One region of the Belnapia sp. genome, then DNA from elsewhere that is predicted to be linked to it. Evidence: riboswitches for the same ligand, from Rfam matches in the RefSeq annotation. Region 1 holds a riboswitch; the other holds the start of a gene.
The links. A riboswitch is a leader RNA that binds a small molecule or an ion and turns the genes downstream of it on or off. The one in region 1 is predicted to bind glycine.
Positions count from the first base shown of each region.

Region 1 (4,298 bases):
GTCTCCCGGAAAGCCGGGTGAACGTCCCAAGGCGCACAACCAGAGACCGATGCGGAACCGAATGGGTCAGCCAGCAACTCCGGTCACAGAGCCTAACATCGCCAGCCGAGCCGGCTCGTCGGCCAGGGTCCTCTGCGTACGCCGCAAGTTGGCCGAACGGATTCAACGCCCGCCCTGCCCCATCGCCGCCGCCAACCACAGCTTCACCGGAAGCTCTGAAACCCACCCCACCGGTTGGGCATTTTATGCCCGGCTGGGACCCGCTGCTGCCGCCGATCCAACCTGTCGAGGCTGCCGCCGATGTCCCGACTAGAAGCAGCCACAAGCCGCGTACCATCAAGCCGGAGCGCCCAGAGGGCACGCCAAGGTCGACCAAGCGGGCTTTTGCCGATCCCTTCGCGGCGGATGACACCTGCACCAACTGCATCCGCTGCGGCTATCTTGTCTCGCCGGCACGAGAGCGACGCGGTTTGCTGACTTGCGCGCAGTGCCGCTGAGACGCCAGCCGCAAGGCCAGGAGTAGCGCGGCTCGTTGAGGTAAGCTCAGCCGGGATTCCCCCAGGCTTCTCGATCCGCAACTTGGTCGAGGTAGCGGTGTGAGATGGCCAGCGGCTCTTATCGCATGTGACTGACTTAGCTCAGTCGATTGGGGTATCGCTGTGGTGCCGCCACTGACGGCGGCTTTATGTCCTTGTTGATCGGAAAGCGGCGGTTTGTCGCCCGAGTCCGTGCCTGCTGGGTTGCTCGGGGAAGTTTTCAGCCGCGACGTATATACGCCGCGACAGGGTTTGGACGGCCGAAGAGAGCGCAAGACCGATGCAGAAATTCCGTTGACTTGGCAGAGGTGGCTCACGATATCGCCTTTGTCCGCTGAGGTATGCGGGAGAGAGCTTCGGGGTCCTACGGGATCTGGAGGCCGCCGAAGGAGCAACCCCCCGGGAAACTCTCAGGCACCCAGGACCGCGTAGCGAGGACGATCTGGAGAGAGGCGCCGCTGTGGCGCCCGCCGAAGGGGATATCCCGCCGCTTTCGCCAGGAAAGCCCGGGCTAAGCTCTCAGGCACCGAGACAGATGGGGGCAGGGACGGCCGTCATACCGTTCGCTGCGAACCTTTGTGTCGGAGCGTGATGTGAGCACAATCGCAGTCATCGGATCGGGAATCACTGGGGTCACCACGGCCTACGCGCTCCTGCGACGCGGGCATGACGTGGTGGTGCTCGACCGCCACCGCTACGCCGCTATGGAGACCTCGTTCGCCAACGGCGGACAGCTGTCTGCCAGCAACGCCGAGGTCTGGAACAGCACGGCCACCGTGCTGAAAGGCATGAAGTGGATCCTGCGCCAGGATGCGCCGCTGCTGCTGAACCCGCGGCCGAGCGTTCACAAGTATTCCTGGCTAGGCGAGTTCACTGGCCAGATTCGGAACTACCGCGCCAACACGATCGCCACCACGAGGCTGGCCATTGAGGCGCGCAAGCACCTGTTCTCGATCGCCGAGGAGGAAGGTATCGATTTCGACGTCGAGCAGCGCGGCATCTTACACGTCTATCGAGACCAAGCCGGCTTCGACGCCGCCGCACGCGTCAACGTGCTGCTGCGGGAGGGTGGCCTGGATCGGCATTCTGTCACGCCGGAGGAGATGCGCCGGATCGAACCGACGCTGCACGGCAGCTACTATGGCGGCTTCTTCACCCCATCGGACTCCACCGGCGACATCCATAAGTACACGCGCGGCCTCGCCGAGGCCTGCCAGCGCCGCGGCGCCCGCTTCCTGTTTGAGGCCGACGTGACCGCGATCCGGCATGAGCGGGACGGCATCGTGGTCGCGTGGCGGCCGGCCACAGGCGACGAAGGTACCGAGCTCCTGCGGGTCGATGCCGTCGTGATCTGCGCCGGCGTCGCCAGCCGTCGCTTCGCCGCCATGCTCGGCGACCGCATCAACGTCTATCCGGTGAAGGGCTATTCCATCACCGTCCACCTCGACGATCCGCGCAGCCGAGAGGCGGCGCCCTCGGTCAGCCTGCTGGACGACGCCACCAAGATCGTCAGCAGTCGGCTCGGCATCGACCGCTTCCGGGTAGCCGGCACGGCTGAGTTCAACGGCGAGAACCGTGACATCCGCATGGACCGTATCCGTCCGCTGGTGCGCTGGACGGAGGAGCTCTTTCCTGAGGTCAACACCGCCCGCACCGTGCCCTGGGCGGGGCTGCGGCCGATGACGCCTGGCATGCTGCCGCGCATCGGCGCTGGCAGCCGGCCGGGCGTGTTCTACAATACCGGCCACGGTCATCTCGGCTGGACGCTCTCGGCCGCTACCGCACAGATGGTGGCCGAGGCCGTGGGTGGGGCCGAAGCCACCACCCCGGCAGTGCCCCTGGCGGCCTGATCCGCCGCCACCCGGCATCTTGCCGGGTGGCGTCATTCACGCTGCGGCTCCCGCCGTGACCACGGACGCAACACGAAAGGCCGCCATGCAAGCCACTTCATTCCCAACGGATCAACGCGCGACCGATGCGGGCAGGGCAGGCCCAGAGGCACTTGCAATACAGGTTTGCAGGGCGGCCAGCGATTTGTCCAACCCTGTCGCTGGCTGACGAACAGTGAGCCAGACCTGGACGCGAGTTGCCGATCCTACCGACACCGCTCTGCTTCCCGCATGGTTCGTCGACCGCATGCTCGATGTGCGCGGCGGATCCTTCGGGCTCCTGCTCACCACCGGGGACGTGCTACGCGTCTCCTCGCTCGTGGCCGTGCATCCGTCTTCGAGCGGCACCGTCTTGCTCGACATGAGCCTCGATCGGGCGGGTGTGCCGGAGGGTGTGGATACAGCTTGGCGTTCCAAAGGCACCGATGCTCCTATAGTGGTCAAGCGGCGTTTTGGGCTGGGCAGACGCCTTTGGATGGACGGCAGAGATAGCCGAAGATCTCGCGTGCGACGAAGCGCTTGAGGCAGCGAATGATCTCCCGCTTGCTCTTGCCCTCAGCCGTGCGACGCCGGAGGTAGTCGATGGTGGGCTGGTGAGTGCGCATGCGCACGACCACCACGCGGTGGAGGGCAGCGTTGGCCTGACGATGCCCACCGCGGTTCAACCTATGCCTGCTGGTTTTGCCGCTCGAAGCCGGCACTGGGCAGGCGCCGCAGAGCGTGGCGAAGGCAGCTTCGGAGTGGATCCGCTCCGGCTCGTCGCCGACGAGGACAAGCATCTCCGCCGCGGTCGCGGTCCCCATGCCATGCGCCGCGACCATCTCCGGCGCGCACCGCTCGGCCAGCCGGCCGAGGTGGGCATCGTGTGACCGGATCTCGACGTCGAGGTCGAGCCAGCGGCGAGCGATGGCACGCAGGCTGGCCTTGGCTGAAGCGGTGGTCGTGGTCAGCGGCCCCGGCCGCAATGCCGCCAGATGCCGGACCAGCGCCACCCGGCCGGCGACTGCCTCGAGCTGCTCGCGCAGAGCTGCCGGAGCGCTGATCATGATGGCCTTCAGCGCCAGCATGGCCTGGGTGCGCGCCTTGACGGCGGTGTCACGGGCGACCTTGAGGTGCCTGATCATCTCCACCTTACCTGTGCCGGCCTTGGGCAAAGCCGTGGCCTGCCCACCCAGCACGGCGCGGGCGGCGCCTTCGGCATCGAGGTGGTCCGTTTTGCCATGCCGGTGGCGCCGCCCGCGATCGGGCCGGCCGGCCTCGTGAACGGTATGGCCCGTCGCACGAAGAAAGCGCGCCAGGCCAGCACCGTACGCGCCCGTGCCCTCGATGCCGAAGGCGCGGACGGCTCCCAGTGATCGGGCCCAGGCCTCGAGCTCACGGTAGCCCTCAAGGCCAACACGGATCGTCAGCTCCCCAACCCGGGCGCCGAGCCCGGTGACGGCCACGGCGGCGTGGGTGTGTTTGTGAGTGTCGATGCCGACGATGATGTCGTGTGGGCTGGCCTTGTTCATGCTGCCGGTTCTCCCATCGGGTGCGGGTCCGGAGATCCGGCGGGCGAGCAGGACTGTGACGGGATGGACGGCCTCAGGCTTCTATGAGGTCACCTCCCGCCCGATCGCCGAGCGTCGTCCGGCAGGCCGACACGTCGGTACCATGACACCGGGTCAATCAAGTTGAGGGTCAGACCCGCCGGACAACACCAACACTCTCATAGTCAAGTTGACCGGGCTGGGCCGGCGGAGCAGCCATCGGTAAAAGCCCGAAAAGTGTTCTCTTGCCGCCAAGTCGCCCTATGCCGGTCACCGGTTTCCGGCCGAGGTGATCAGCCAAGCGGTTTGGCTCTACTTTCGCTTCCCTCTCAGTCTACGCATGG
Region 1 is NZ_JCACHU010000080.1:307-4,604, reverse strand. Features, by position in the region: glycine riboswitch at 871-973, shown strand; glycine riboswitch at 977-1,073, shown strand; gene AC5JJ1_RS11985 (D-amino acid dehydrogenase) at 1,115-2,386, shown strand; gene AC5JJ1_RS11980 (IS110 family RNA-guided transposase) at 2,866-3,936, opposite strand; partial or broken gene AC5JJ1_RS11975 (IS6 family transposase) at 4,244-4,298, shown strand, end outside.

Region 2 (23,657 bases), on a different contig from region 1:
GCCGCCGCGGCGATCGCCACGCGCAGCAGCACGATCGGCAGCGGCGGCCATTCCCTGACCGCCACGCCAACGAAGAAGAAGGACCCGCCCCAGAGGACGGAGAGAGCGACCAGCAAGGCCCAGTCGCGGGAGATCATCTGCGGCGCGTGTTGCATCGGGCCAGCCTGCCCGCGGCGCCCCAGGCCGTGCCATCCGCCGGTTGCGCTTCAGTCGTCGCGTCCGCCCGGCGTGCTGTCGGTGATGCCGGGCGGGTCCGGGTAGAGGTCGGAGGGAACCTTGGCCTTCGGGTTGGTCGTGGTGCCGCCCTGCTGCACCTTGGCCGCCGTCGTCTTGGAATTGGGGTCGGCGGTGTTCATCGTCTCGGCAGCGCCGGTCGGCTTCTGGTCGGCCATCATCCGAAATCCTTGCAGGTGAGGCGGTCGCCCGGCGCCAGCAACCCGGGCATGCCGGCGAGCAGCGCCGCGCGCGCGGCGGCATCGCCGAGCAGCGTGGCGCGGAGGAAGGCCGTGGCGAGGCCCGCCGTGCGGGCATGGAAGGCCGGGTCGGCCCAGCGCGGGCCGGCGGCGCGCTCATCGGCAAAGGCGGCATGGGTGGCGCCGGCCAGCACCGCCAGGGCCTGGGGCGGGCCGCTGATGGAGCGGAAGGGCAGCTCCCGGTCCTCCGCCGTGACGCTGTCGATGAAGCCGGAATCGAGCGTGCCGGTGACGTGCAGCATCGGCCGGGCGATGCGGCCGAAGGCGAAGCGGGGCGAGAGGCCGCGCGGCGGGATGGGCGAGAGGGCGATGCCGGCCTTCAGCCGCGCATCGGGCAGGGCGAGGCCATGGTCGCCGCCCGGCAGGCGCTGGCCGAGCAGGTGCTGCACCAGCCAGGCGCCGTAGGAATGGCCGGCGGCGGCGAGGCGCTGCGCGTCCACCCGCTCCCGCAAGCCGGGGCGGCGGGTCAGCTCGCCGAGCGCGAAGATCCCGTCCTGCAACCGGGCGAAGGCCTGGCCGGCATCGAGCGCCGCGGCGGCCATGGCGGCCGAGATGTCGGCCCGGCCCTGCCACAGGCCGGCATCGGTGCCCGGATGCTGGACATGGAGGACGAGGAAGCCGGCCTCGGCCAGGGCCTGGCCCAGATAGGCCAGCCCCTCGCGCGAGCCGCCGAGGCCGTGGGAGACCAGCACCGCCGGGGCCGGGCCCTCCGCATCGGGCAGGCGGATCAGCACCGGCAGGCTGCGGTTGCGGGCGGGGTCGGTCCAGGTGTCGCGGATCATGGGCGCCGGCGCGGCGGCCAGGGGGGCGGGCCTGGTGGCGAGGCCCGCAAGGGCGAGGAAGCGGCGGCGTTGCATCGGGTCCGGAGGGTGGTCACCCGGGCGGAACGCCGCGTCCCGCTGACGGTTCAGGCGCCCAGCCGGCCGCTTTCCCGCAAGGCGAGCAGGAGGCCGCCGACATGGTTGGCATTGGCGACCGCCCCCTCGGCCAGGCCGGCGAGGACGGCGGCCAGCGGCAGGACCTCCACGGCGATCTCCTCGCCATGATCGAGGCGCTGGGCGCCGGCCGGGACGGCGCCCTCGGCGAGGACGACGTGGACGCGGTTGCCGGCATGGGCCGGGTCGTTCCGCAGCGTGGCGACGAGGCGGAAGGCGGGGGCGTCGTAGCCCGTCTCCTCGGTGAATTCGCGGCGGGCGGCGGCGACCGGGTCGGCTTCCCCTGGCTCCACGATGCCGCCGGGGAGCTCCAGCGTCATGCCGCCGAGGCCGGGGCGGAACTGGCGCACCAGCACCAGCCGGCCATCCGGCGTCAGCGCCACGACATTCACCCAGTCCGCCCAGTCGAGCATGTACCAGGGGTCGAGCACCGCGCCGGCCCCGGTCTCCCAGGCCTCGGCGCGGAGATGGACCCAGCGGTCGCGGTGGACGGTGCGGTTGCCCGTCCGCCGCCAGGGCCGCACCGTCACTCCGCGGCCTGGAGGTGCATCCGCTCCGCATAGGCCTCGAGCGGCGCGCAGGTGCAGACCAGGTTGCGGTCGCCATGGACATTGTCCACGCGCTTGACCGGCGGCCAGTACTTGTTGCCGCGGACGAAGGGCAGCGGGAAGGCCGCCTCTTCCCGGCTGTAGGGATGCGTCCACTCGCTCGCCATGACCTCGGCGGCGGTATGGGGCGCGTTCTTCAGCGGGTTGTCGGCGCGGTCGCTGCGGCCCTGCTCCACCGCGCGGATCTCGGCGCGGATGGCGATCATGGCGTCGCAGAAGCGGTCCAGCTCCTCCTTCGGCTCGCTCTCGGTGGGCTCCACCATCAGCGTGCCGGAGACGGGCCAGGACATGGTCGGCGCGTGGTAGCCGTAGTCCTGCAGCCGCTTGGCGATGTCCTCGACCATCACGCCGCCGCCCTGCTGGAAGCCGCGGCAGTCGAGGATGCACTCATGCGCCACCATGCCGCGCAGGCCGCGGTAGAGCACGGGGAAGTGCCCCTCCAGCCGGCGGGCGATGTAGTTGGCGGAGAGGATCGCAACCGCAGTCGCCCGCGTCAGCCCCTCGGCGCCCATCATGCGGATATAGGCGTAGGAGATGGGCAGGATGGCGGCGCTGCCGAAGGGCGCCGAGGAGACGGGGCCATAGCCCGTCGCCGGGCCGGCGCCGCGGTGGAAGGGGTGGTTCGGCAGGTGTGGCGCAAGATGCGCCGCGACGCCGATCGGGCCGACGCCCGGGCCGCCGCCGCCATGCGGGATGCAGAAGGTTTTGTGCAGGTTCAGGTGGCAGACATCGGCGCCGATGGCGGCCGGCGAGGTCAGGCCGACCTGGGCGTTCATGTTGGCGCCGTCCATGTAGACCTGCCCGCCATGGCGATGGATCAGGGCGCAGATCTCGCGGATCTGCTCCTCGAAGACGCCATGGGTGGAGGGGTAGGTCACCATCAGCGCGGCGAGCCTCTCCGCATGCTGCGCCGCCTTGGCCTCCAGGTCCTTGAGGTCCACGTTGCCGTCGCGGTCGCAGCCGACGACGACGACCTTCATCCCCGCCATCACCGCCGAGGCCGGGTTGGTGCCATGGGCGCTGGAGGGGATGAGGCAGACATCGCGCTGCGCGTTGCCCTGGGCGCGGTGCCAGGCGCGGATGGCGAGCAAGCCGGCATACTCGCCCTGGCTGCCGGCATTCGGCTGCAGCGAGACGGCGGCGAAGCCGGTGATGGCGCAGAGCCAGGACTCCAGCCGCTTGATCATCTCGAAATAGCCCTCGGCCTGATCCTCCGGTGCGAAGGGGTGAATGTCGGCGAAGCCCGGGAAGGTGACCGGGATCATCTCCGCCGTCGCATTCAGCTTCATCGTGCAGGAGCCGAGCGGGATCATGCTGCGGTTCAGCGCGACGTCCTTGTCCTCGAGCCGCTTGAGGTAGCGCAGCATCGCATGCTCGGAGTGATGGCTGCGGAAGACCTCGGCGGTGAGGTAGGGGCTGCGGCGAACGAGGGCCGGCGGCAGGCTGGCCTCCGGCCGCAGCGCATCGAGCGCGCCGCCGCCGAGCAGCTCGGCGAGAGAGGCGAGCTCGTCCCGCGTCACCGTCTCGTTGAGGGCGATGGAAACGCAGCCCTCATCGACGCGCCAGAGGTTGAAGCCGCGCGCCACGGCGCCCTGCACCAACGAATCCGCACGGTCGCCGGCCTCGATGGCGATGGTGTCGAAAAAGGCAGCATGCCGCAGCGTAAAGCCGCCGCGCCGCGCCGCATCGGCCAGCAGCCGCGCCTGGAGGTTCACCCGGCGGGCGATGCGCGCCAGTCCCTCCGGCCCGTGCCAGACGGCATACATCCCCGCCATCACGGCGAGCAGCACCTGCGCGGTGCAGATGTTCGAGGTCGCCTTCTCGCGGCGGATATGCTGCTCGCGGGTCTGGAGCGCGAGGCGCATGGCCGGATTGCCCGCGGCATCAACCGAAACGCCGACGAGGCGGCCGGGCAGCAAGCGCTTGAGCGGGTCCTTCACCGCCATATAGGCGGCATGCGGCCCGCCATAGCCGAGCGGCACGCCGAAGCGCTGGGTGCTGCCGATGACGACATCGGCGCCCATCTCGCCGGGCGGCGTCAGCAGGCAGAGCGAGAGCGGGTCGGCGGCGACGATGGCGAGGCCGCCCACGGCCTGCACCGCGGCGATCTCGGGCGCGAGGTCGCGCACCTCGCCGGTCGTGCCGGGATAATTCAACAGCAGGGCGAAGGGCTTCTCGGCCGCGGCCGCCTCGGCGATGCCGGCGGGCGGGGCGACCACGACGCGGAGCCCGACCGGCTCGGCCCGCGTCCGCACCACTGCCAGCGTCTGCGGGTGCAGGTCGGCGGCGACCAGCAGCGTGTCGCCCTTGCCCTTATGCGCCGCATGGGCGAGCGCCACCGCCTCGGCCGCCGCCGTGCCCTCGTCGAGGAGGGAGGCATTGGCGACCGGCAGGCCGGTGAGGTCTGCCACCATGGTCTGGAAGTTTACCAGCGCCTCGAGCCGCCCCTGGGCGATCTCCGCCTGGTAGGGCGTGTAGGCGGTGTACCAGCCGGGGTTCTCCAGCACGTTGCGCAGGATCACCGGCGGCACATGGGTGCCGTGATAGCCGAGGCCGATCAGCGACTTCACCCGGCTGTTCCGCTCGGAGAGGCCGCGCAGCTCGGCAATGACCTCGGCCTCCGTCGCCGGCGGCGGCAGGCCAGTCAGGTCGGCGCCTGCGATGGCGGCCGGCACGGTGCGGCTGGCCATCTCCTCGAGGCTCGCCGCGCCGACGACGCGCAGCATCTCGGTGATGTCCTCGGGGCCCGGGCCGATATGGCGGCGGGCGAATTCCGTGCCTTCCTCCAGCGCGGCCAGTTCGACAAGAGCGCTCATGCCTGGCTGTCCACGAAGGCGGCGTAGGCGCTCTCATCCATCAGCGCGGCGACGGCGGCGGGGTCGGCGGGCTCGATCTTGAAGAACCAGCCCTCGCCCGTCGGCTCGCGGTTGATGAGGCCGGGGTCGTCCGTCAGCGCCGCATTCACCTCGACGATGCGCCCGGCGATCGGGGCATAGACGTCGGAGGCGGCCTTCACGCTCTCGACCACGGCGATCGCCTCGCCGGCCGCGACCTCGCGCCCGATCTCGGGCAGGTCGACGAAGACCACGTCGCCAAGGGCGTTCTGCGCATGGTCGGTGATGCCGATGGTGGCGGCATCGCCCTCGGCCCGCACCCACTCATGGTCCTGGGTGTATTTCAGCTCTGGCATGGCTCGGTGTCCTCAGCGGGCGTAGCGGTGGGGAACGAAGGGCATGGGCGCGATGCGGGCCGCAAGCGGCCGGCCGCGCACGATCAACTCGATAGGGGTGCCATCGGCGGCATGGGGGCGGGCGACATAGCCCATCGCCATCGGCGCCTCGAGCGAGGGGCCGAAGCCGCCGGAGGTGACGCTGCCGATGGTCTCGCCGCCCGGGGCATGGATCATTGTCTCGCCGCGGGCCGGCTGGCGCCCCTCGGGGCGGAGGCCGACGCGGACCCGGGCGGTGCCGTTGGCCAGCTCCTCCCGCACCCGCTCGGCGCCAGCGAAGTCCCAGGCCATGCGGCGGCGCTTGCCGATGGACCAGGTGAGGGCGGCCTCGACCGGGCTCGTCGTCTCGTCGATATCGGTGCCGTAGAGGCAGAGCCCGGCCTCGAGCCGCAGCGAATCGCGGGCGCCGAGGCCGGTGGGCTGCACGCCGGGCAGGCTCAGCAGGTGCTTCGCCAGCGCCTCGGCCGATTCGGCGGGGGCGCCGATCTCCCAGCCATCCTCGCCGGTATAGCCGCTGCGGCTGGCGATGACGGGGATGCCGCCGATCTCGGCCTCGGCGATGCCCATGAAGGAGAGCGCCGCGAGCGCCGGGGCGACCGGCGCCATGGCCGGCGCGGCGCCCGGCCCCTGGAGGGCCAGCAACGCCCGGTCCGGCCGGCGGTGGAGGCGGACGCCGGCGGGCAGGACCGATTCGACCAGGTCGAAATCATCGTGCTTGCGGCTGGCATTGACCACCAGCAGCAGCCGGTCGCCCAGATTGGCCACCATGAAGTCGTCGAAGATGCCGCCCTCCGGCGTCATCAGCAGGCCGTAGCGCTGGCGGCCGGGCTTCAGCCCCTGCACATCGGCGGGCGTCACCTGCTCCAGCGCCGCCGCCGCGCCGTCGCCAACCAGCTCGGCCTGGCCCATATGGGACACGTCGAAGAGGCCGGCCGCGCTTCGGACGTGCAGGTGCTCGGCCATGATCCCGGCCTGGTACTGGACCGGCATGGCATAGCCGGCGAAGGCGACCATCCGGCCCCCGAGGGCGCGGTGCAGGCCGGCGAGCGGCGTCTCGAGCAGTGTATCGGTCTCGGCCACGGGTCCCCCGACCGCATCTGCGGCGTGAGTTGAAGTCCGTGGCCCCCCTCTGTCCGGTGAACCTGAGAGATTCGGCGGGCGGCCTTGGGCCGGGCCTTACTCCTTCGGTGCCGGTGCCTTGCGGCACCAGGCTTTCCAGAGGCCCCTTCTCCGCGCGGCCCTTCTGCCTGAGCGTTTCCGGGGGCCGGTTGCGCCTTCGGCGGGGGCGTCGCCACCCCTCTCTCCCGCGCGGTATCTGCGGGTGAGACTGTCTACTCCCGCAGGGGCTGCGGGCGCAATGGCCCGTTGCGGGCGATCAGCGCGGCCCGCGGCGGCGGTTGAGCGCCAGGTCCTGCTCGTCGAGCTGGAAGGAGACCAGGATCCGGTAATCCCCCGCCCGCCGATTCGCCCCGACCGGCAGGCTGATGGAGACCGGTGCGCTGCTGACCGAGGCCCGCGTCTCGTTCCGGCCGAAGACCACCCTGTCGGTGAAGTTCTGCCGGCTGAGGATGGCATCCGTCTGCCGGTCGAGCACGGCGACGAACCAGGGCAGCTCGACCGCCCGCCCCTCGGAGGCCGGGCCGCGCTCCACCGAGAAGCCGGCCGTCATCGTCACGTCGATGCTGCGCTCGCCCCGCCCGGCCTTGCAGGTGCCGTTGATGCTGACCAGCCGGGCATCGTAGTCGAGGCCGGTGAGGTCCTGCGGGCCGCCGGCGCGGTAGCGGGTGAGGTCGGCCCCCTCCCCCAGCAGGCCCGGATTCGGGCAGGCGATCGGCAATTGGGTGCCGATGCCGCCGCCGCACCCGGCCAAAAGCAGCGCCAACAGGACAAGACTCGACCGCATCACCATATCCCCCTTGAGCCCGGACGGCGGGCCGCTAGTGTGCGCCCCGCCCACTGTGCCCGCCGGCCCTTCGGCACGGCAAATAGCGCCAGCGAGCGAGAGGCACCATGGACCTGCACCCCCACGCGCCCGAGCGCAACCTGCCCCGCCTGGACGTCCTCCTGGCCGGACCCCGCGGCTTCTGCGCCGGCGTCGACCGCGCGATCAAAATCGTGGAGGAGGCGATCCGCCGCTACGGCGCCCCCGTCTATGTCCGGCACGAGATCGTCCACAACCGCTTCGTGGTCGAGAGCCTGGAGCGGCAGGGCGCCATCTTCGTGGAGGAGCTGGACGAGGTGCCGGACGATGCGCCGGTCGTCTTCTCCGCCCATGGCGTGCCGAAATCGGTCCCGGCCGAGGCCAGCCGCCGCAAGCTCTTCTACCTCGACGCCACCTGCCCGCTGGTCAGCAAGGTGCACCGCGAGGCGGAGCAGCATTTCAGCCGCGGCCGGCACATCCTGCTGATCGGCCATGCCGGGCATCCGGAGGTGGTGGGCACCATGGGCCAGCTGCCCGAGGGCACCGTCACCCTGATCGAGGACGAGGCGCAGGCCCGCACGGCGCCGGTGCCGGAGGACCGGCCGCTGGCCTTCATCACCCAGACCACCCTCTCGGTCGACGACACGACGGATATCGTGGCGGCGCTGCGCGAGCGCTTCCCCGGGATCCACGCGCCGGCGAAGGAGGACATCTGCTACGCCACCACCAACCGCCAGGCGGCGGTGAAGGCGATCGCCGACCGGGCGGAGCTGATGGTGGTGGTAGGCGCGCCCAATTCCTCCAACTCGCTGCGCCTCGTCGAGGTCGCCGAGCGCGCCGGCTGCCCGCGGGCGGTGATGGTGCAGCGGGGCCGCGACCTCGACCTCTCGCTGGCCGAGGGGCTCTCCACCATCGGCGTCACCGCCGGCGCCAGCGCACCCGAGGTGCTGGTGGAGGAGGTGCTGGCCCGGCTGCGGGAGCGCTTCACCCTGGCCATCGAGGAGGTGGTGGTGGCGGAGGAGACCATCACCTTCAAGCTGCCGGGCGCGCTGCAGACCGAGGGCGCGCGCTAGCCCCGCAATGGCCGTCTATACCGAGGTCACCGACGAGGCGCTCCGGGCCTTCCTCGCCGCCTATCCGCTCGGCGGGCTGCTCGCCTTCCGCGGCATCGCGGAGGGGGTGGAGAACTCGAACTACGCGCTGAAGACCGAGGCGGGCGACTTCATCCTCACCCTATACGAGAAGCGCGTCGACCCGGCGGAGCTACCCTGGTTCCTCGCGCTGATGGAGCACCTGGCGGGGCGCGGCCTGCGCTGCCCGCAGCCGGTGCAGGCGCGGGACGGCCTCGCGCTGCGCGAGTTGGCGGGGCGGCCGGCGGCGATCTGCACCTTCCTCCCCGGCGTCTGGCCGCGGCGCGTGCGGCCGGAGCATGGGGCGCCGCTCGGCGATGCCCTGGCGCGGCTGCATGCGGCCGGCGCCGACTTCACGGCCGAGCGGCCGAACGGGCTTGGACCTCAGAGCTGGCGGCCGCTGCTCGACCGCTGCCGGCCGGGCGGCGATGCGGTGCAGCCGGGCCTCGTCGCCGAGCTGGACGGGCGGCTGGAGGCGATCCTTGCCGACTGGCCGGCGCCGGGGCGGCTGCCGGCCGGACAGATCCATGCCGACCTGTTCCCGGACAACGTCTTCTTCCTGCCAGGCCCGGGCGGCAAGCCCGAGGTCTCCGGACTGATCGACTTCTACTTCGCCTGCACCGACCTGCTGGCCTATGACATCGCCGTCTGCCTCAATGCCTGGTGCTTCGATGCGGACGGCGCCTACAACGTGACGCGGGCGCATGCGGTGCTGGCCGCCTACCAGCGGATCCGCCCGCTCTCGCCAGCCGAGCGCGCGGCGCTGCCGGTGCTCTGCCGCGGCGCCGCCATCCGCTTCCTCCTCACCCGCCTCTACGACTGGACGGCGACGCCGGCCGGCGCGCTGGTGACGCGGAAGGACCCGCTGGAATACCTGGGGAAGCTCCGCTTCTTCGCCGCTGCCGAAGGACCGGGCGCCCTTGGCCTCTGACGACCCCCAGGCACCGGTCGAGATCTGGACCGATGGCGGCTGCAAGCCCAATCCCGGCCCCGGCGGCTGGGCGGCCATCCTGCGCTACGGCGAGACGGAGCGGGAGCTCTCCGGCGGCGACCCGGAGACGACCAACAACCGCATGGAGCTGATGGCGGCGATCAGCGCGCTCGAGGCGCTGAAGCGCCCCTGCCGCGTCGTCCTCCACACCGACAGCGAGTATGTGCGGAACGGCATCAGCCGCTGGATCAACGGCTGGGTCAGGAACAACTGGCGCAACGCGGCGAAGGAGCCGGTCGCCAACATGGCGCTGTGGCAGCGGCTGCTGGCGGCGGCCAAGCCGCATCAGGTGGAGTGGCTCTGGGTGCGTGGCCATGCCGGCGACCCGATGAACGAGCGGGCGGACCGGCTGGCGACCGAGGCCAGGCTGCGGCTGGCGGGCCAGCCGTAAGCGCCTCCGGACGAAGAGGGGCCCGTCGGCGGAAACCGCGAATCGGGCCCGGCCGTTGGCACCGGTACAGCGTCGGAGTCCGCCATGCCCATCGCAGCCGCCAGCGCCGCCCTCACCCGCCACCTCCGCGACAGCCTGGAGCGCGACGGCGCGCTGCAGGGGATGGAGGTGGAGGCGATGACCCTGTCCCAGGCGCGGACCAATCCGGGCCATGGCATCGCCCTCATCCTCTGGCGCGTCCAGCCGGAGGAGCCCCCCGGCGACACCTCGCCGCTGCGCACCGCCTCGAAGGCCGATCCGCCCGAGGGGACGGGCATGCGCCTCCGCTACCTGCTGACGGTGCGCGGCCATGACAGCGCGGCGGAGCAGGCGATGCTCGGCCATTGCATGCAGGCCCTGGAGCGGAACCCGGTGATCCAGTCCGCCGGCGAGCCCGGCGACATCGAGGCGGAGGCGCTGGTCGTGACCCTCGAGCACCTGCCGGACGAGACCTACCTCCGGCTGCTCGAGGCCTGCGGCGATCCGCCGCCGCTGCTGTTGCCCTACATGGTCCACAGCATGCGGCTGCGGCCCGGCTTGGGCTGAGGGCGGAAGGAACCCCCGAGCGGGGCGGCTCGTTCCTCCTGTCATATTGCATCGCAACATGACTGGCACAGGATACCCGATGCCCGAGTCTCGTATCATCGTCATCACCGGCGCCTCCAGCGGCATCGGCCGCGCCACGGCGCTGGCCTTCGCCCGCCGCGGCGACCGGGTGGTGCTCGCCGCCCGCCGCGCCGCCATGCTCGAGGAGGTGGCGCGAGAATGCATCGCCGCGGGCGGCGAGGCGCTGGCCGTGCCGACCGACGTCACCGACGAGCAGCAGGTGGAGGAGCTCGGCCGCCGGACGATCGCGCGCTTCGGCCGCCTCGACGCCTGGTTCAACAATGCCGGCGTCGCCGCCTTCGGCCGGCTGGACGCCATCCCGATGGAGGCCTGGCGGCGGCTGATCGAGATCAACCTCTTCGGCTATGTCCATGGTGCCAGGGTCGCCATGCGGCATTTCCGCGCCCGGGGCCGCGGCGTGCTGGTGCAGAACGCCTCCATCGTCGGCCGCACGGCGAAGCCGGACGGCACCGCCTATGCCACCAGCAAATTCGCCATCCGCGGCTTCTCCGAGGCGCTGCGGCAGGAGGTGCTGGACCAGCCCGGCATCCAGATCTGCACCGTGCTGCCCTCGGTGATCGACACGCCCTTCTTCCAGCATGCCGCCAACTACAGCGGCCGCCAGGTCCAGGCCGCGCCGCCCATCTACACCGCCGAGGAGGTGGCGGAGACGGTGCTCCGCTTGGTCGAGCGGCCGGAGGCGGAGGTGATCGTCGGCGGCTTCGGCCAGATCGCCGCGGCGCAGGAGCGGTTGGCCCCGACGCTCGCCACCTGGTTCACCGGCCGCAGCCTGCACCGCGGCTTCCTCGCCGATGAGCCGAGCGGCGACAGCCCCGGCATCCTCTTCGCGCCCAGCGAGGATGGCCTCGGCGTCGATGGTGGCTGGCGTGAGCGGGCCGGCGCCGGCGGCGCGCCGCTCGCCGCGGCGACCAGCCTGGCCGCCCTGCCGCTCGCCTGGGCGGCGCTGCCGATGCACCTGGCCGATCTCGGCCTCACCGCCGGGGCGCGATTGCTGGAGGCGATGGTCCCGGCGGCCAAGCCCGGCCCGGTCTCGAGGTAAGCCGCCATGGACATGCATCATCCGAGCCCGGCGGCCGAGGCCGCCCCGGCCACCGCCCCGCGCCGTGCCCTCGTCCTCTCCGGCGGCATCGCCCTCGGCGCCTTCGAGGCCGGGGCCTATGCCGCCTATGACTCCATCGAGGGCGGGGCACCGCCCTGGGTGCTCGGCGCCTCGGTCGGGGCGCTGAACGCCGCGATCATCGTCGGCAACGCGCCGGGGCAGCGCGTCGCCGCGCTGCGCCGCTTCTGGGACAGGGCGGCGACGGAGCCGATGCCGGTCGCCGGCGCGCTCTTCGGCCCGCCGCCGGACGCCGGGCTCTGGCGCCGCGGCTACAACCAGCTGAGCGCGGCGCAGACGTTCTTCTTCGGCAACCCAGCACTCTTCCGGCCGCGGCTGCTGCCGGAATTCGGCCCCGCCGCCTCGCTCTACGAGCTGGGGCCGCTGATGCGGCTGCTGCCGGAATTCATCGATTTCGACCGGCTCAATGGCGGCGAGGTGCGCCTCACCATCACCGCGACGGATGTGGAGACGGGCGAGCGCATCGTCTTCGACACCGCCGAGGGCGCGCGGATCGGGCCGGAGCACCTGGCGGCCTCCTCGGCGCTGCTGCCCCTCTTCACGCCGGTGGAGGTCGAGGGACGGCTGCTGGCCGATGGCGGCATCTCGACCAACGCGCCGATCGACATCGTGCTGGATGCGCCGGGGGCCGGGCCGCTGCAATGCCTGGTGGTGGAGCTCTTCGCCCGCTCCGGCAGCCGCCCGGCCTCGCTGAGCGCGGCGATGGCGCGGGCCGGGGACCTCGCCTTCGGCAACCAGACGCGGCAGGCGCTGGAGAGCCGCATCCGCGAGTACCGCATGCGCGCCCTGATCGGCCGCCTCGCCGCCGAGCTGCCGCCGGAGCGGGAGCGCGAGGCGGAGCTGGCCGCGCTACTCGCCCATGCCGAGGCGATGGTGGTCTCGCTCAACTACCATGCGGCGGAGGACGAGGCGGGGGCGGGCAAGGCCTTCGACTTCTCCCGCGCCACCCTGGCCGACCGCTGGGCGGCGGGCGAGGGCGGCATGCGCGAGGCGTTGGCGCGCATCCGCCAGCCGGAGGCGGCCACCGTGCTCGCCCCTGGCCTGCTGCTGCATGAGGTGGAGGCGGTCTCCCGCCCCGCCGATCAGCCCCGGTAGCGGCTGCCGGCGGGCGGGAATTGCCGCTCCTGCGCCCGCCGGGCAAAGCCGTGGCATTCGCGGCAGGCGGCTTCGAGCCCGGGACGGTCGGCGATGGTGATCCGCCCGCTGCCACAGCGGATCATCCCGGCCTGCCGCGCCGGCGGCGACGGTGACGCCGGCGCGGCGCAGGCCGGGCATCATGGACAGGAGCTCGTGGGTGATCGGGAGGGTGTCGCCCTCGCTGCGGTCATGCGCCATCAGCAGCCAGCGGGCCAGGCGCCGCTCGATGCTGTGGCGGCCGTTGCAGGCCGCGGTCTAGGCGACCTGTCCCTGATGCGCCAGCACGAAGCGCAGCGCCGTGCTGGCCTCCAGCGCCTCCCGGAAATCCGTCGCGGCGAAGCGCCAGGCGGTGCCGGTGGATGGCGCCATCACCTCGCCTGGCCCGGCAGGCAGCGAGCAGCCGCTTCCGCGGCGCCGTCTCGGGCGCGTCGATGCAGGGCACGCCGGATGGACGTGGCGGCGACGGAACCCGTGCCAAGGGCGTAGCCTGTCGGGCTCACGCCAAGGAGGTTCCAGTCCCGCCTCGGGCCAGGAGGGAGGACGACCTCGGCAACCAACCGCTCCCCTACGCGCCGTCCGCGATGCGGGTGCCTTGCGGGTGGCCACCGACACGGGTGAAAACGCTCGGCAGCACGGTCAAGAAGGCACTATCCGGCGGTCAGGCGTTCCAGTCGGGTGCAATGCCGGGGTTCACCATGCGCCTGTCCTTCGGCAAGGCGGCGAGGGCCGCCCGGTCCTCGGCATCAAGGCGAAGGGACACAGCCTCCATGTTCTCCCGCTGCCGCGCCGGCGAGGCGGCCTTGGGGATGGCCGCCACGCCCTCCATGCCGAGCAGCCAGGCCAGTGCCACCTGCCCGGCCGTCGCGCCATGCCTCGCCGCGATGCGGGCGATCACCGGGTCCTGCAGCACCTCGCCCTTGGCGACGGGCGTATAGCTGGTCAGCACCATCCCCTGCTCGCGGCAATAGGCCAGCAGGCGGGACTGGTCGAGATAGACGTGGTGCTCGACCTGGAGGCAGGCGAGCGGGACGATGCCGAGCTCCACCGCCCGGCGCAGCAGGCCGAGGGGAAAATTCGCCACGCCGACGGCGTGCGCCAGCCCCTCCTCCCGCATCTGGGCGAGGGCCTGGAGTGCGTCCGGCAGGTCGAGCTCGGGGCTCGGCCAATGGATCAGCAGCAGGTCGACATGGGGCTGGCGCAGGCGCCCGAGGCTCGCCTCCGCCGCACGGCGGATCTCGGCGCCGCGGGGCTTGTCGTTCCAGACCTTGGTGGTGAGGTAGATTTGCTCGCGCGGCAGGCCGGAGGCGGCAAGTGCGGCGCCCACCGCCTCCTCGTTGCCGTACATCTCGGCGGTGTCGACATGGCGGTAGCCCATGCCGAGGGCGGATTCGACCGCCGCCTGGCACTCCGCCCCGCGCATCGGCCAAGTGCCGAAGCCGAGCGCCGGCATGCGGGTCAGCGCCGTCTCAAGCAGCGGAATGGTCATGGGCAAATCCCCTGTCGATGGCGAGAGGTCGGGTTTCCGGCATGGTGAGCCAGAACAGCGCCGCGCCCAACCCCGCGATCGCCGCCAGCCCCAGGAAGGCGGCGTCATAGCCGTAGCGTACGACGAACAGGCCGGAGAGCGCCCCGCTCACCACACCGCCCAGGCCATGGACGGTGCCGACCGCGCCCTGCGCCGCGGCGAAATGCCCGGTGCCGCGCGTCAGGTCGGCGATGACGACGGGGAAGAGCGCGCCGATCAGCCCGGCGCCGACGCCGTCCAGCAGCTGCACGCCGATCAGCCAGGCCGGATGGTCGAAGGCGGTGTAGAGCACCCCGCGCAGGGCCAGCGCCAGGAAGGCGGCGAGCAGCAGCGGCCGCCGCCCCCAGGCCTCGGCCCGGGCGCCGGCCAGCGCCGCCACCGGCACCATCACCGATTGCGCGGCGATGGCGCAGATAGCGGTCAGCGCCACGCCCATGCCGATATTCTGCAGGGCGAGCTTCTGCGCCACCAGCGCCAGCATGGAGCCGTTGGCCATGTGGAAGAGCGCGCCGGTCAGGGCGAAGGCGATCAGCGGCCGGCTGCCCACCAGCACCCGCCAGCCCTGGCGTGGGGCAAGCCTTGCGGCCCCGGGCAGCAGGCCACGCGCCACCGCATGGTCGATGCAGCGGGCGGGGATGGCGAGCGCGGCGGCGGCGCTGGCAAGGCCCGTCCCCGCCATCACCCAGAACAGCACCGGCATGCCGAGGAAGGGCGCCGTCGCCAGGATCAGCAGGTTCACCGCGCCGTTGCCGGCATGGAACAGCGCCTCGTTCCGGCAGGCGCGGCGGGCGAAGGCGGCGGGCCCGACGATGCCGAGGGAGATGGCGGCCAACGTCGGCGCGATGGAGGTGCCGGCCAGGCCGCCGATCACGCCCGCCAGCGCGACGGGCCAGAAATGCGGCGCCAGCGGGATGACGAGGCAGGAAGCCGTGACCACCAGCACGGCGCCGGCGATCAGGGCGCGCTTTGCCCGGATGGCGTCGACCATGAGGCCGATCGGCGTCTGCGCCAGCAGCCCGGCGAGGCCGCCGATGGACAGCGCCAGGCCGATCTCCCCGGCATCCCAATGATGCTCGGTCAGCAGGTAGACGCCGAGATAGGCCCCGAGCCCGTAGCGGACATCAGAGAGCAGGATGTTCAGGACATCGAGGGCCCGGGTGGGGCTCACCCGGTCTGGCGCAGCTCGGGATGCACGCGCTCCTCCCGTGTCCACCAGCCGGGCGCCTCCAGCAAGGGGTGGTTGATGCGGCCATGGCGGCCGAGGGCGGCGATGCCTTCCGCCACCAGCGTCGGGCGGGGGCGGCCGGGGGCGCGGATGTCGAAGGCGCCCGGCTCGTACAGCCCGCCGCGGCGGGCGAGCAGGCTGCACCAGTCGACGGCGCCGAACAGCGCCCAGGGCGTCACCGCATCGAAGGGGGCGCCCTCGCCCCGCAGCGTTCCGACCGCCGCCCAGCATTCGGCGAGCCAGCGAAGCTGCTCGTCCTCGGTGCAGCCGATATGCGCCTCGGTGACGGCGAGCGGCAGGCCGGGGTAGCGCTGCCAGGCGTCACGCAGCCGCGGCAGCCAGCCGGTGCTGCCGGGCTGCATCGGCACGCGCACGGCCTCGGTATCGGCATAGCGGTGACGGCCGTTGCCGCCATGCGTCGCCGCCGGGTAGAGGCCGAGCCGGTGGTCGAGGAAGCGCTCGCTGGTCACGTAGTAATTGAGGCCGAGCAGCATCGGCGCGGTGTCGCCCGTGGCCAGATCCTCCAGCAGTGCCTCGGGCACGCCGGCGGCGAGCAGGCGGCCATGCCAGGGATGGTCGTGCCCAACCCGGCCGCACAACAGGTCGATGCTGAGCCAGCGCCGGCTGTTCTCGTAGCGGGCCTGGTAGGCGAGCGGCGCGGTCGAGAAGGTCCAGCCGAGATCCTCGGTCTGCACCAGGCGGGCGCCGGGGACGGAGGCGCGGATGGCCCGCATCGCCAGCAGCACGCCGTGGCATTCATGGGCAAGGATGCGGAGGAAGCAGGCCTCGTCCGTGCCATGCGGGAACCAGTGGCCGTAGAGGCCGGAGAAGCGCGCCGTGGTCAACGGCTCGTTCACCGGCGTCCAGTCGGTGACCCAGGGATAGCGGCGGGCGACGCGGCCGGCGAAGTCGGCCAGCAGCGAGGGGAAGCGCGGGTCGTCGAGCCCGGTATAGGCCGGGCCGCTGCCGTGATGGACCAGGCCGAGGATCGGCTTGATGCCGAGGCGGCGGAGCTCCGCCAGCCGCTCGTCATGCCAGGCCCAGTCGCAGTTCAGCGGGCTGTCCGGCGCCACTCGCTCCCACGAGACGGTGTAGCGCAGGCGCTCGATGCCGAGTGCGGCGACCGCCTCGAGATCGGCGATCCGGTCATGATGCCCGGTTTCCCGGATCTGGTCGCGCCATCCGCAGGCGGAGCGGAGGACGCTGCATTCTAGGCCACCCCAAAGCGCCGGCCTCACGCGGGGCGCTCCTGTCCGATCCCATCCGCTGCCATGCATAGCCGCTCCAATCAGTAACTCATAAGCGCGGCTCGGCAAGATAGAGTTCCTAGCCAGGAAGCAGCGTTTTCGTGGGCCGTCCCGTCAACGCGCGACAGCGCAGCGCGTTACGCCCCGACCCATGCCGCGGACGGAACCATGAGCGACTCCCTGCATCCCACCGAAGCCGCGCCGATGCGGAGCGCGGTGATCCTGCCCCTGGCCGACGCCGCCGCGGGGGACCGCAGCGCCGAGGCGCGGCTGGCCGAGGCGGAGGAGCTGGCGCGTTCCATAGGATTGGATGTGCGCTTGCGTACCGCGCTGCCCCTGCGCCACCCGCGGCCGGCGACGCTGCTCGGCTCCGGCCAGGTGGCGAGCCTGGGCGAGCAGGTGCGTGCCGGGCAGATCGGCCTCGCCGTCGTCGACGCGGCGCTGAGCCCGGTGCAGCAGCGCAACCTCGAGCGGGAATGGGGCTGCAAGGTCATCGACCGCACCGGTCTCATCCTCGACATCTTCGGCGAGCGGGCGCGGACGCGGGAGGGCGCGCTGCAGGTGGAGCTGGCGCATCTGCAGTACCAGCGCAGCCGCCTGGTGCGGTCCTGGACCCATCTCGGCCGGCAGCGCGGCGGCTTCGGCTTCCTCGGCGGCCCCGGCGAGACGCAGATCGAGGCGGACCGGCGCATGATCGGCGAGCGCATCGCGCGCCTCCGTCACGAGCTGGAGGAGGTGCGCCGCACCCGCGGCCTGCACCGCGAGGCGCGGCGGCGCGTGCCCTTCCCCGTCGTCGCGCTGGTCGGCTACACCAATGCGGGCAAGTCGACGCTGTTCAACGCGCTGACCGGCGCCGGCGTACTGGCCGAGAACCAGCTCTTCGCCACGCTGGACCCGACGCTGCGGGGGGCGCAGCTGCCCTCCGGCCGGCGCGTCATCCTCTCCGACACGGTCGGCTTCATCTCCGAGCTACCGACGCAGCTCGTCGCCGCCTTCCGCGCAACGCTGGAGGAAGTTGCCGAGGCGGACCTCATCCTGCATGTGCGGGACGCCGCCCATCCCGACAGCCAGGCGCAGCGCGAGGATGTCATCGGCGTGCTCGACGGCATGGTGCGCGACGGCACGCTGCGCGAGGACTGGCAGCGCCGCAGCCTCGAGGTGCTGAACAAGGCCGACCTGCTGGGCGGTGTGGCCCAGGTGCCGGCGCGGCCGGGCAGCATCGCCATCTCGGCGCGCACGGGGGAGGGGCTGACCGACCTCTTCGCCGCCATCGACGCGCGGCTCTCCGAGGGGATGGTGACGGTCGGCTACGACATCCCCGCTTCGGACGGGGCGCAGCTCGCCTGGCTCTACGGCCATGGCGAGGTGATCGGACGGCAGGACAGCGACGATGCCATTCACGTGACCGTGCGCCTCGCCCCCGACGACCGCGCTCGGTTCGAGCGGCAGCAGCAGGCGGGGCTGGAGCGCTAGCGCCGAATATCCTTCTTGCCGCGGCACCGTCCGGGTGTAGCCTTCGGCCCAGATAACGGAGGAGAAGGTCCATGGACGGTTCCGTCGCGGGCGCTGCGCGTCCGGAGATCAAGCTCACCGTGGCGAAGAAGGAGGACCAGCCCTTCGTGAAGGGCCGGCGCAAATTCTTCCGCTACCGCGACCTCGGCGTGCAGGCGGCGACCGGCGGCAAGCTTCGGGCGCAGGTGATGGAAGCGATCACCGGCATGACCGAGCCGACCGGCTGGCACACCCATGAGTGCGAGGCGCAGTTCATCTACATCCTGAAGGGCTGGGTGGAGCTGGAATTCGAGGACGGCACGCGCACCCGCTCCGGCGTCGGCGATGCGATCCTCATCCCCGGCGGGATGAAGCACAACGAGATCGCCACCTCCGACGACGTGGAGATCCTCGAGCTCTCCATCCCCGGCGACATGGCGACCCGGGCCTGCGACCCTCCCCAAGGGGGCTGATGCCGAGGATTGACCGCCGCCGGGCGGAACGAGCATCCTCGCCGCACAGCAGAGGGAGGAAGCCGCCATGGCCGATCTCGACCGCGAGAGCGTGACCCGCGAGGCGCTGGCCCAGATGGCGGCGACGCCGGACCCCAGGCTGCGGGAGATCATGGAGGCGGCGACCCGTCACCTCCATGCCTTCGCGCGGGAGGTGAACCTCAAGCCGGATGAGTGGCTCGCCGGCATCGCCTTCCTCACCGCGGTCGGCCAGGCCTGCACGCCCTACCGCCAGGAGTTCATCCTGCTCTCCGACGTGCTCGGCCTCTCACGCCTCGTCAACCTCATGCACGATGCCGAGGGGCGCGAGGCGGCAGGGACGGAGACCAGCCTGCTCGGCCCCTTCTTCCGCGAGCAGGCGCCGGAATTCGCGCTCGGCGAGAGCATCGCCGTGCACGACACGGGGGGGACGGAGATCGTCATCTTCGGCCAGGTGACGGATGCCGAGGGCCGGCCGCTGCCAGGCGCCGGAATCGATGTCTGGCAGACCAATGCCGAGGGGCTCTACGACCTGCAGGCGCGCGACGCCACGGTGATGGACATGCGCGGCCGCTTCCGCGCCGATGCCGAGGGGCGCTTCCACCTCCGGACGGTGAAGCCGATCGGCTACAGCATCCCGATGGACGGGCCGGTCGGGCAGTTCGTGCACCGGCAGAACCGCCACGGGATGCGGCCGGCGCATATCCACATCCTCGTCAGCGCGTCCGGCCACCGCGAGCTGGTGACGGCGCTCTATTTCGGCGACGACCCGAATATCGACAGCGACACGGTCTTCGGCGTCTCTGACTCGCTGGTGGTGCGGGAGGCGATGGGCCTGCCCGGCGCGCCGCGCGCGGACCTGCCGGCAGTGCATTACGATTTCCGCCTCTCGCGCCTCGGCGCCGGTGACGGCGGCGGAAGGGTTGGTTCTGATCCATCACGGCTGATGCCGGCGGCGGAATAGCCGCGGCGGGGTTTCGGGGAGGACAACACGAATGACCAGGATGACGCGGCGGGAGCTCGGCCGGCTTGCGGCCGGGGCGACCGTGCTGGCGGCGGCGCCGGGCCTTTCCTTCGCCCAAGGGTCCAACCCGATCCGGATCGGCTATTCCATGTCGCTCTCCGGCGGCCTGGCGCCGAATGGGCGTTCCTCCCTGCTCGCGCACAAGATCTGGCAGGAGGATGTGAATGCCCGCGGCGGCATCCTCGGCCGGCCCGTCGAGCTGGTCTTCTACGACGACCAGAGCAACCCGGCCAATGTGCCCGGCCTCTACACGAAGCTGCTCGATGTCGACAAGGTCGACATGGTCACCTCCTCCTATGCGACGGTGATGATCGCGCCCTCCATGCCGGTCGTGATGCAGCGCAACATGTGCTACGTCACACTCTTCGGCGCGGGCGTGAATGAGGCGTTCCAGTACAATCGCTACTTCAGCATGAACGTCACCGGCGACGACATCCGCGCCACCTACGCGAGGGGCTTCCTCGACGTCGCGGCCAAGCTGCCGACGCCGCCGCGGACCATCGCCATCCTCGCCGTCGACAACGAATTCGCCCAGAAGGCGGCGGAGAGCGCACGCTACCTCTCGAAGCAGCGCGGGTTGCGGATCGTCTATGACCGGTCCTACCCGCCGACGACCGTCGACTTCACCCCCACCCTGCGATCCATCCAGGCGGCGCGGCCAGACCTGATCTTCATCGGCTCCTACCCGCCGGATTCCAACGGCATCCTGCGCGCGGCCAGCGAGTTGCGTGTCACCGCGCAGATGTTCGGCGGCGGCATGATCGGGCCGCAGATCGCCGCCGTGCAGGCGCAGCTCGGCCCCATCCTGAACAACCTGGTGACCTGGGACGTCTACGCGCCGGAGCCGACGATGGACTTCCCCGGCGTCCGCGCCTTCCAGGAGAAGTACCGGGCGCGCGCCGTGCAGGAGCAGGTGGATGTGCTGGGCAACTACCTCCAGCCCTATGCCTATGCGCAGATGCAGGTGGTGGAGCAGGCGGTGGGCCGCGTCGGCAAGGTCGACCAAGCGGCGCTGGCCGCCGACATGCACGGCAATGTCTTCAGGACCGTCGTCGGCGACATCAAGTTCGGCGCCAGCGGCGAATGGGCGGAGCCGCGCAACCTGCTGGTGCAGTTCCAGGGCATCACCGACGGCGACCTCGAGAAGTACAAGCGTCCGGGCACCAAGGTCATCCTCTTCCCAGAGAACCTGAAATCCGGCGAGCTGCGCATCCCCTACGGCGCCCCGGCCTGACCGCGCATGGACGCCGACCTCGTCCTGCTGCTGAACGGCGTCGTCTCCGGCCTGCTGCTGGGCGGGCTCTACGCCGCAGCGGCGGCGGGGCTCGCGGTCTCCTTCGGGATGCTCGATATCGTCAACATCGCGCATCCGGCGCTGATGGTCGCGGGCGGCTTCCTCGTCGTGCTGGTCGGCACCGCGCTCGGGCTCGACCCGCTGCTGGCGGCGGTGCTGCTGGCGGTGCCCTTCTATGTCCTCGGCGTCGCCATTTACACCTTCTATCACCACTTTTTCGAGCGACGCGGGGATGAGGCGCTGCAGGGCCTCGCCTTCTTCTTCGGCGTGATGTTCATCATCGAGGTCGGGCTGGTGATGGCCTTCGGGCCGGAGCAGCGCTTCCTCGACCCGCCCTATGCCTTCGTCACCTGGCGGCTCGGCGAGATCGATATTCCGCTCCGGATGCTGGCGCCGGCGTTGCTGGCGATGGCGGCGATCGGGGCGCTGTGGCTCTTCCTCCGGCGGAGCTTCACCGGGCTCGCCATCTCCGCCGTCGCGCAGGATGCCGAGGCGCTCCGGCTGATGGCCGTCGATCCGGTGCGGATCAAGCGGCTGGCCTTCGGCCTGTCCGTCGCACTGGCGGCCATCGCCGGGGGTGCCCTGGTCGTGGTGCAGCCGGTGGAGCCCTCATCGGGCCAGGTCTTTATCGGCCGGGTCTTCGCCGTCTGCATCATGGGCGGCATGGGCAGCCTGCCGGGCTGCATCCTGGCCGCCTTCGTCTTCGGCGTTGTCGAGAATGTGACGGCGAGCTTCTATGGGCCGTCCTGGTCGCCGGCGGTCGCCTTCGGCTGGCTGCTGGTGGTGCTGGCGGTGCGGCCGCAAGGCCTGTTCGGGAAGCTGGCATGAGCGGCGCCTCGCTTCCCCTCGCGCCGGCGCCGGCGATCGCGGCGGTCGGCCGGCGGCACCTGCCCTTCTGGCTCGGCGCGATGGCCGTCGCCGTGGTGCTGTTCGCGGCACTTCGGGCCATCGGCAACGACTACGGCTACTTCGCCGGCTACTTCATCCTCCAGTACGTCGTGCTGGCGACGGCGTGGAACATCCTCGGCGGCTATGCGGGCTACGTGAATTTCGGCGCGGCCGGCTTCATGGCGGCCGGCGCCTATACGGCGATCGCGTTGCGCAAGGCGACGGGGCTCGACCTGCTGCCGGGCATCGCGGCGGCGGCGGCGGTCGGGGCGCTGCTCGGGCTAGGGACGGGATACCTGACGCTCAGGCTGCGCGGGGTCTATTTCTCCATCGCCACGCTCTGCCTCGCCGTCGTGCTGCAGACGCTAGTGGTAAACTGGGACTATGTCGGCGGCTCGCGCGGCGCCTATATCGTCCGCCCGCGGGAGGTGGCGCCCTTTACCAGCTATGGCGAGTACCTGTTCCTCGTCATGCTGGTGCTGGCGGTGCTGGCGGTCGGCATCGCGCGCACGGTGGAGGTGACGCGTCTCGGGCGCGGCCTCCAGGCCATCCGCGACAACGAGCGCGCGGCGGAGGCGGTGGGCGTGCCGACCCTTCGCCTCAAGCTGGTCGCCACCGCGCTCTGCGGCGCGCTGATGGCCGTCGCCGGCGCGCCGCTGCCCTATTACAGCGGCTACCTCAACCCGGAGGGCGCCTTCAGCCTGGCCTATGCGGTGAACGCCATCGCCATGCCGCTGATCGGCGGGGCGGGCACCTGGGCCGGGCCGGTGATCGGCGCGGTGCTGCTCGGCAGCCTGCAGCAGGCGGCGACGGTGACGATCTCCTCCGCGCTCAACCTCTTCATCGTCGGCTGGATGCTGGTGATCTTCGTCGCCGTGGCACCGCGCGGCATCCTCGGCTGGTTCAAGAAGCGCCGATGAGCGAGGTGCTGCTCAAGGCCGATGGCGTCGGCAAGCGCTTCGGCGGCTTCACCGCGCTGCAGGCGGTCGACCTTGAATTGCGCACGGGCGAGCGGCTGGGGTTGATCGGGCCGAACGGCTCCGGCAAGTCCACCTTCGTCAACTGCATCTCGGGCGACTTCGCGGCCCATGACGGCCGGGTGAGCCTGGGCGGGCGCGCGCTGGACGGGCTGAAGCCGCATCGGCGGGCGCGGCTGGGCCTCGCGCGGACCTTCCAACTGCCGCAGCCCTTCGGCAGCCTCTCCGTGCTCGAGAATGTCCGGGTGCCGGTGCTCTTCGCCGGGCAGGCGGGCTCGGCGACCGCGCGGGCGATGCAGTGCCTGGAGCAGGTGGAGATGGCCGGCAAGGCGGAATGCCTGCCGAAGGAGCTCACCCAGGTGGAGCTGCGGCGGCTGGAGCTGGCGCGGGCCATCGCGCTCGAGCCGAAGCTGCTGATCGCGGACGAGGCGATGGCCGGCCTCTCCAATGCAGAGGTGGACCAGATCCTCGCCTTGCTGTTCCGGCTGAACGCCGCCGGCACCGCCATCATCATGATCGAGCACATCATGCGGGCGGTGACGGCCTTCGCCGAACGTCTGGTCGTCTTCGTCGCCGGCCGCAAGATCGCCGATGGCGTGCCGCGCGAGGTGCTGGCGCTCGGCGAGGTGGAGGACGCCTATCTTGGCCGGCAATAGCCTCGAGGTCGTGGGCATCGATGCCGGCTATGGGGCGGTGCGGGTGCTCCAGGGCGTCTCGCTCAGCGTGCCGGCGGGGCAGACGGTGGTGCTGCTCGGCACCAACGGCAATGGCAAGACGACGCTGATGCGCAGCATCATGGGCCAGATCCGCGCCACGGCCGGCCGCATCCGCGCCAGCATCGAGGGGCGGGAGACCGAGCTGGTCGGCCTGTCGCCGGAGCAGGTGGTGGAGCTCGGC
Region 2 is NZ_JCACHU010000182.1:77,614-101,270, reverse strand. Features, by position in the region: gene AC5JJ1_RS28895 (DMT family transporter) at 1-155, opposite strand, end outside; gene AC5JJ1_RS28890 (hypothetical protein) at 207-395, opposite strand; gene AC5JJ1_RS28885 (alpha/beta hydrolase family protein) at 392-1,330, opposite strand; gene AC5JJ1_RS28880 (NUDIX hydrolase) at 1,381-1,932, opposite strand; gene gcvP (aminomethyl-transferring glycine dehydrogenase) at 1,935-4,832, opposite strand; gene gcvH (glycine cleavage system protein GcvH) at 4,829-5,206, opposite strand; gene gcvT (glycine cleavage system aminomethyltransferase GcvT) at 5,219-6,325, opposite strand; glycine riboswitch at 6,372-6,467, opposite strand; glycine riboswitch at 6,471-6,562, opposite strand; gene AC5JJ1_RS28860 (hypothetical protein) at 6,621-7,148, opposite strand; gene ispH (4-hydroxy-3-methylbut-2-enyl diphosphate reductase) at 7,256-8,239, shown strand; gene AC5JJ1_RS28850 (homoserine kinase) at 8,247-9,227, shown strand; gene rnhA (ribonuclease HI) at 9,217-9,678, shown strand; gene AC5JJ1_RS28840 (Pvc16 family protein) at 9,763-10,263, shown strand; gene AC5JJ1_RS28835 (SDR family oxidoreductase) at 10,343-11,383, shown strand; gene AC5JJ1_RS28830 (patatin-like phospholipase family protein) at 11,390-12,556, shown strand; gene AC5JJ1_RS28825 (hypothetical protein) at 12,544-12,681, opposite strand; gene AC5JJ1_RS28820 (aldo/keto reductase) at 13,257-14,084, opposite strand; gene AC5JJ1_RS28815 (MFS transporter) at 14,065-15,291, opposite strand; gene AC5JJ1_RS28810 (family 1 glycosylhydrolase) at 15,288-16,586, opposite strand; gene hflX (GTPase HflX) at 16,764-18,068, shown strand; gene AC5JJ1_RS28800 (cupin domain-containing protein) at 18,140-18,559, shown strand; gene AC5JJ1_RS28795 (dioxygenase family protein) at 18,627-19,541, shown strand; gene AC5JJ1_RS28790 (amino acid ABC transporter substrate-binding protein) at 19,573-20,835, shown strand; gene AC5JJ1_RS28785 (branched-chain amino acid ABC transporter permease) at 20,842-21,723, shown strand; gene AC5JJ1_RS28780 (branched-chain amino acid ABC transporter permease) at 21,720-22,703, shown strand; gene AC5JJ1_RS28775 (ABC transporter ATP-binding protein) at 22,700-23,416, shown strand; gene AC5JJ1_RS28770 (ABC transporter ATP-binding protein) at 23,403-23,657, shown strand, end outside.
Region 2: linked by a shared signal. The riboswitch ahead of gcvT (glycine cleavage system aminomethyltransferase GcvT) and the one ahead of AC5JJ1_RS11985 (D-amino acid dehydrogenase) in region 1 are both predicted to bind glycine.